2 linked regions of the Methylomonas sp. 11b genome follow. The protein of the gene in region 1 interacts with the protein of each later gene in a pairwise test. Links are inferred from orthologs where the notes say so. Each region holds a gene or a part of one and is shown in the gene's direction. Other genes may lie near its edges.

Region 1 (3,791 bases):
TAAGGATTTTGTTGTCCTGTGTCCAGCTCTGCAATAAAGCACCCGGTAGCGGCGTGCTCCGCGACCACTCGACCAAATCGGCGTTTGTAACCGTGCTGTAATTGTTGGCGTCGACAAAGACAGAACTAGAGTTAACTGGTGGAGCAATAGGGGCGAATTTCAGATTGCTGATAACGCTTTCGAATGTAACGGCGATGTTCTCAGGATTGGCAGTAGATGCGTTGATGGAATAATCTCCACGCGCATGGATAGTGAAGCTGCCGGTCACTAAATCCGCCAAAGGCGCATTATCAATCGTGAAGGTAAAGAGCTGTCCATCCTGGGTTTGTTGGAACTCAGTCGAGGTAAAACTGACCAGCCCAGCGCTAGCTTCTATGCTTGCCGTAGAAAGAAACAAGGCAACCAAGGGTTTAACTAGTTGATTACGCATAGGGATTTCCTTAAAAATGAGTACTGGCACAAATTTTACGTCATGTCGGCTTGCAAAGCCACCTGTACTTAAGGGCTGAAACGGATTAAATCCAATTCAATTCTAACCATGCAACAGCCATTTGCCGGTTTGGAAAAACTAAACCGCTGCGGTTTTTGTCCACATCCAGGTTTTACTTGGATTCTAGCCAGATTTGCTGGCAGCGGATTGCTAAAAAAGTATGCTCAAACCAGTCATTTCGGGTATCCTTTTTAAGCTAATCCAACGTTTTCCAAGGTTCCGTAATGACCAACAATACCGATATTGCCGCCAAACACGATATTGATCCTGCTGAAACCCTAGAATGGATGGAGGCACTGCAAGCGGTGATAGAAAAAGAAGGTGGCGACCGCGCCACCTTTTTGATTGAAACTCTGCTCAGTACCGCCAGACAAGCCGGCATGGACATTCCGTTCTCGGCCAACACCCCTTACATCAACACCATCCCCATAGATCGACAACCCAAATTCCCAGGCAATACCGACATCGAGCGCACCATCCGCTCTTACGTGCGCTGGAACGCAATGATGATGGTTTTGCGCGCGAATAAATACACCAATGTCGGCGGCCATATCGCCAGTTTCGCTTCCGCGGTTACCTTGTACGACGTAGGGCAAAATCATTTCTGGAACGCGCCCTCGGACAAACACGGCGGCGACCTGATTTTCTCGCAAGGCCATTCCGCACCAGGCACTTACGCTCACGCCTTCTTGCTCGGCCGTTTGAGCGAAGAACAAATGGACAGCTTTAGGCAGGAAGTCGGCGGCAACGGCTTATCGTCTTATCCGCATCCTTGGTTGATGCCGGACTTCTGGCAATTCCCCACCGTATCGATGGGCCTCGGCCCGATCATGGCCATTTACCAAGCCCGCTTCATGCGTTACATGCAAAATCGCGGCTTTGCCAATACCGACGGTCGTAAAGTATGGGCCTTCTTGGGCGACGGGGAAACCGACGAACCAGAAACCTTGGGCGCGATTGGTATGGCCGGTCGCGAAAAACTGGATAACCTGATTTTCGTCGTCAATTGCAACTTGCAACGCCTGGATGGTCCGGTGCGCGGTAACGGCAAGATCATTCAGGAACTGGAAGGCAACTTCCGCGGCGCGAACTGGAACGTGATCAAAGTTATCTGGGGTCGTCGTTGGGATGCTATCTTGTCCCGCGATAAAGATGGCCTTATCGTAAAACGCATGATGGAATGCGTCGATGGTGATTATCAAACCTTCAAATCCAAGGACGGCGCTTACGTCCGGGAAAAATTCTTCAACACCCCGGAATTGCAAGAATTGGTGAAAGACTACACTGACCGCGACATCTGGGAATTGAATCGCGGCGGCCACGACCCAATCAAAGTTTTCGCCGCATTCAATGCTGCTGTCAACCATACCGGCCAACCCACTGTAGTTCTGGCTAAAACCATCAAGGGTTACGGCATGGGCGATTCGGGACAAGCGCAAAACACCAGCCATCAACAGAAGAAGATGAGCATGGAATCGATCAAATATATCCGCGACCGCTATCAATTGCCGGTCAGCGACGAAGAGTTGATCAATCTGCCTTACCTGCGTTTTGCGGAAGACTCTGCGGAACTGAATTACCTGCGTCAACGGCGCGTTGATCTGGGCGGTTACTTGCCGGCTCGCCGCGCAAAAGCTTATCCCTTGGAAATCCCCGCCTTATCTGCTTTTAAAGGTCTGTTAGAGGGCACCGGCGAAGGGCACGAAATTTCCACCACGATGGCCTTTGTGCGCATACTGAACATTCTGGTCAAGGACAAACAAATCGGTAAACGTGTGGTGCCTATCGTTCCCGACGAATCACGCACCTTTGGTATGGAAGGCATGTTCCGTCAGCTGGGTATCTGGTCGCAGGTTGGCCAGCTCTATACGCCGCAAGACGCCGAGCAGCTGATGTTTTACAAGGAAGACAAGCACGGTCAGGTGTTGCAAGAGGGTATCAACGAAGCGGGCGGTCTGTGCGACTGGATCGCGGCAGGTACCGCGTATTCGACTCACGGCGTACCGATGATTCCGTTCTTCATCTATTACTCGATGTTCGGTTTCCAACGCGTCGGCGATTTGATCTGGGCTGCGGCCGATCAACGCACGCGCGGCTTCCTGCTAGGCGGCACCGCCGGCAGAACCACCCTCAATGGCGAAGGCTTGCAACATGAAGACGGCCACAGCCACTTGATGTCGGCTACCGTACCCAACTGCTACTCCTACGACCCCACCTTCGCTTGCGAGTTGGCGGTGATCATTCAGGACGGTTTGCGCCGGATGTATGTCGAACAGGAGGACATTTTTTACTACATCACCTTGATGAACGAAAACTACGACCAGCCGGCCATGCCGGAAGGTGCGGAAGCCGACATATTGAAAGGGATGTATTTGTTCAAAAAAGGCCCGAACAGCAAAAAACCGCGCGTGCAGTTATTGGGTTCCGGCACCATTTTTATCGAAGTGATCGAAGCCGCCAAATTGCTGCACGATGATTGGGGTGTGGACGCCGATATCTGGAGCTGCCCTAGCTTTACCGAGCTGGCTCGCGATGGCCAAACCTGCGAGCGCTGGAACCGCTTACATCCGACTGAAAAGCCGCGTACCACGCATGTCGCGCATTGCCTGGACAACAGCAAAGGTCCAATTATTGCCGCTACCGATTACATGCGGGCGTTTGCCGAACAAATCCGGCCTTGGGTAAAAGCGTCTTACACGGTACTGGGAACCGACGGTTTTGGCCGCTCCGACACTCGCGCCAAACTGCGGAGCTTCTTTGAAGTGGATCGGTACCACGTTACCGTCGCCGCATTGCACAGCCTGGCGCAAGCCGGCGAGTTCGATGCTGCCAAGGTCGAAGTGGCAATCGCGAAATACAACATCAACCCTGACGCAACCGCTCCTTGGTTGATTTAACGGAAAGCGACATATGAGTTCTGTAATTGAAATAAAGGTCCCTGACGTCGGTAACGTCCCTGAAATCGACATCGTCGAAGTATTGATCAAACCTGGCGATGTGGTCGCTGTCGAACAAACTTTGGCGGTGATGGAAACCGATAAAGCAACGATGGATTTACCGTCCAGCGCGGCCGGCACCATTAAAACCGTACACATTAAACCGGGTGATAAAGTCTCAGAGGGTACGCTGATCGCCACCCTTGAAGCCGGTGAAGCAGTCGCTGCGGCTCCTGCCGAACCGGCGCCGCCAGCCACGCCAGCCCCAGTCGAACCAACCCCTGCTCCGGTTGCGGAAGCACCAAAAGCAGAACCGACCAAGCCTGCGCCAGCACCTGCTACTCCAGTCGCAACAAGTAACGAAG
Region 2 (3,215 bases), 130 kb from region 1 along the record:
TTTGCTGGACGGTTTAAAAAACAAACCGGATTCGCGCCGGCATATCGTCAGCGGTTGGAATGTGGCATTTTTGCCGGATGAAACCGTAGGCCCGCGCGAGAATGCTGCTGCCGGGCGCATGGCCCTACCGCCCTGCCATGTGTTGTATCAATTTTATGTGGCGAACGGGAAGTTGTCCTGCATGATGACCCAGCGCAGTGCCGATTGCTTTTTGGGTGTGCCTTACAATCAGGCTAGTGTGGCGTTGTTGACACATATGCTGGCGCAACAATGCGACTTGGACGTGGGTGAGTTGATCATGTCGTTCGGCGACGTGCATATCTATCGCAACCATTTCGAGCAAGTTGCATTACAACTCAGCCGGCAACCGTTGGCGCCGCCGCAACTGCAATTCAAGCGCCGGCCGGAATCGCTATTTTCCTATGAATTTGCCGACTTCGAGTTGCTGGGTTATCAAGCGCATCGGCATATCGCCGGTGCTGTTTCAGTTTAGGGAAGTAGGTAGAGACGCTGAATCATGCGTCTCTACCTAATTTTTAATCACTAATGGATCTAGCGGTTTGTTACTGAGAATTTACTTGTTGCCGGCCTTGATATGGCCGACGGCTTCTTCCGCCGCTTTCGTAGCTACGTCGGCATGGCCCATTTTGCCGTGCTCGATCGCGCTTTCCAACGATTTTACCCCGGCATCGAGATGCGTTTTATATTCGCCCTTGGCGACTTCGGCGCCTTTTTTGGCATGGGTTAAGGCGGCTTCGGCATGTTCCACCAAAATCGGGCTATGGCCGGCTTTACCGTGAGTGACCGCCTGATTTGCGTGCTCCAGTGCCGCGGCAGCGTGTTCTTCGGCGAATACGCCGGTGCTAGCGAACAGTAATGCACTAATAGAAATAGCTGTAAATATTTTCATAATTCCCCCGAATTGAATTGTTGTGATTTTTCGCACCCGTTCTGAGTGCTAGCTAGTGACTTGATGCGCGGGAGATTGGTTCCAAAATAAATGTGGCAATTTAAATTACTCGTTTTCTTATCGCTTTAGCGGGCGAATAAGGACGCTACCAATGTTTACCTTGCAAGCCGGGATAATCCTGGAAAGCTTGGCTTTGAATCCATTTTTGAGCATGAATAACGAAAAACGCCTGTTGATATTCCAGCGCTTGGCAGAAGCCACGCCCAATCCGACCACCGAACTAAATTTCACTACCCCGTTCGAATTATTGGTGGCGGTGGTGTTGTCGGCGCAAGCGACCGATAAGGGCGTCAACAAGGCGACTGCCAAGCTGTTTCCCGTTGCGAATACCCCGCAGGCGATCCTGGCCTTGGGTGAAGACGGTTTAAAGGAGCACATCAAAACTATCGGCTTATTCAACAGCAAGGCGGCAAATGTCATAAAACTTTGTCAGACTCTGCTGGAACAGCATGGCGGAGAAGTGCCGCGAGAACGGGAAGCCTTGGAGGCGCTGGCCGGAGTGGGCCGCAAAACCGCGAATGTGATTTTAAACACAGCATTTGGCGAACCGACCATTGCCGTGGACACGCATATTTTTCGGGTTGCCAACCGAATCGGTCTGGCGCCGGGCAAAAATGTACTGGAAGTCGAGCGGAAGCTGGATAAAACCGTGCCCAAGCAATACAAGAAAGACGCACATCATTTATTGATTTTGCACGGTCGCTATATTTGCGTGGCCAGGAAGCCGCGTTGCGGTGCTTGCTGCATCGCCGATGTCTGCGAATTTAAGGCAAAGAATTTAGACTGAATATGCAATAATCAGAGTAGAGCCATAAAGATTACGCGTCAGTCGTAAGCCCCGGCAGTTATATGCTGGAGCAATATAATTAAAAAATCACACGAGAGGATAAACGCATGAAAAAATTTAATAAATCTCCGCTGGCCGCCGCGATGGGCGGTGCGCTTTTGTCCGGTATGGCTGTCAACGTGCAAGCCGATGCCAACCCATTCGCTGTTTCCGAGCTGTCCAGCGGCTATATGCAAGTTGCCGACAATCATTCCAACGGCAAAATTAGCCAAGGCGCCTGCGGTTCCAACGCGATTGACGGCAACGGCGTTAAAAAAGGCGACGCTAAAAAAGCCGAAGTCAAGAAAACCGAAGGCTCATGCGGTGAAGGCATGTGCGGCGGCATGATGAGCGGCGGCAAAATGAAGAAAGGCATGGAGAGCGCTTGCGGGGCAATGATGAAGGGTAAAGAAGGTGCTTGTGGCATGGGCATGATGACTGGCGGCGGCATGATGAGTATGGGCAGCATGGGCGGTATGGATCACGGTGCCGACAAATCTAAAAAAGCCGAAGAAGGCAGTTGCGGCGCTATGATGGGTGGCGACAAAAAAGCCGGCGAACATAGCTGCGGTGCCATGATGAAAGGCGAAGAAGGCAGTTGCGGAAGCAAAATGGATGCCGACAAAGCGGCCAGCCATTAATTTCGACTCATCGCCAATAGACCGACACTATGGATTTTAATGATTTACAGCAGCTGGTTATCGATTACGGCTATCTAGCCTTGTTTATCGGTACGTATCTGGAAGGCGAAACCATTCTGGTCATCGCCGGCTTTTTGGCGCATGGCGGCTATTTGCAGCTGGAATGGGTGATGCTGACGGCGTTTTTAGGTACCTTTGCCGGCGACCAGACTTTTTTCTATCTGGGCCGTTGGAAAGGTATCGCTTTTCTGGAGAAACGTCCGCTTTGGCACAGCAAAACCGACAAGGTTTTCGATTTGCTGCACAAGCATCAGATACCGGTGATATTGGGGTTTCGCTTTCTCTACGGCGTGCGTAACGTCACGCCGTTTGTGATCGGTGCCAGCAAGATTCATCCCTTGAAGTTTTTCTTGCTGAACTTCCTCGGCGCCGGCATTTGGGCGATAGCTGTCGGGTATCTGGGCTACACCTTCGGCGAATTTGCCGAGTCCATCATGGGCCAGGTCAAAAAATACGAAATGTATATCCTCGGCGTACTGGTTGCCATTGGCGTGGCCTTATTTTGGCGGTCTACGCACAAACCAGAAGCGCCGGAAGAGTAAGCCATGGATAGCGTTCGCAATCTCGTTCACGGTGCCGGCTTGGGTTTAAGGCGGTCATTTTTGGGTGAGATTGTCGAGCAACCGCCCGGTAACGTCGATTTTTACGAAGTGGCGCCGGAAAACTGGATGACCATAGGCGGCAAGTTCGGCAAGCAGTTTCGGGCCATGACCGAACG

The links.
Region 2: the proteins of aceE (region 1) and nth interact in binary tests that used the Escherichia coli proteins (3 or more experiments, as listed by UniProt). The link is inferred for Methylomonas sp. 11b from one-to-one orthologs.

Annotation. Positions count from the first base shown.
Region 1 is NZ_KI911557.1:2,938,371-2,942,161, forward strand. The notes cover bases 349-3,587. They hold aceE (pyruvate dehydrogenase (acetyl-transferring), homodimeric type), read left to right. Parts: upstream 349-714; coding sequence 715-3,387; downstream 3,388-3,587. Other genes in these bases: METH11B_RS29500 (VPLPA-CTERM sorting domain-containing protein), read right to left, coding at 349-430; METH11B_RS0114115 (2-oxo acid dehydrogenase subunit E2), read left to right, coding at 3,401-3,587. Outside these bases: more of METH11B_RS29500, read right to left, coding at 1-348; more of METH11B_RS0114115, read left to right, coding at 3,588-3,791. UniProt on the Escherichia coli protein: Component of the pyruvate dehydrogenase (PDH) complex, that catalyzes the overall conversion of pyruvate to acetyl-CoA and CO(2).
Region 2 is NZ_KI911557.1:2,807,229-2,810,443, forward strand. The notes cover bases 1-2,939. They hold nth (endonuclease III), read left to right. Parts: upstream 1-1,121; coding sequence 1,122-1,757; downstream 1,758-2,939. Other genes in these bases: METH11B_RS0113545 (thymidylate synthase), read left to right, coding at 1-493; smbP (small metal-binding protein SmbP), read right to left, coding at 575-910; METH11B_RS0113560 (hypothetical protein), read left to right, coding at 1,865-2,437; METH11B_RS0113565 (DedA family protein), read left to right, coding at 2,467-2,939. Outside these bases: more of METH11B_RS0113565, read left to right, coding at 2,940-3,039; METH11B_RS0113570 (HvfB family MNIO-type RiPP peptide maturase), read left to right, coding at 3,043-3,215. UniProt on the Escherichia coli protein: DNA repair enzyme that has both DNA N-glycosylase activity and AP-lyase activity. The DNA N-glycosylase activity releases various damaged pyrimidines from DNA by cleaving the N-glycosidic bond, leaving an AP (apurinic/apyrimidinic) site.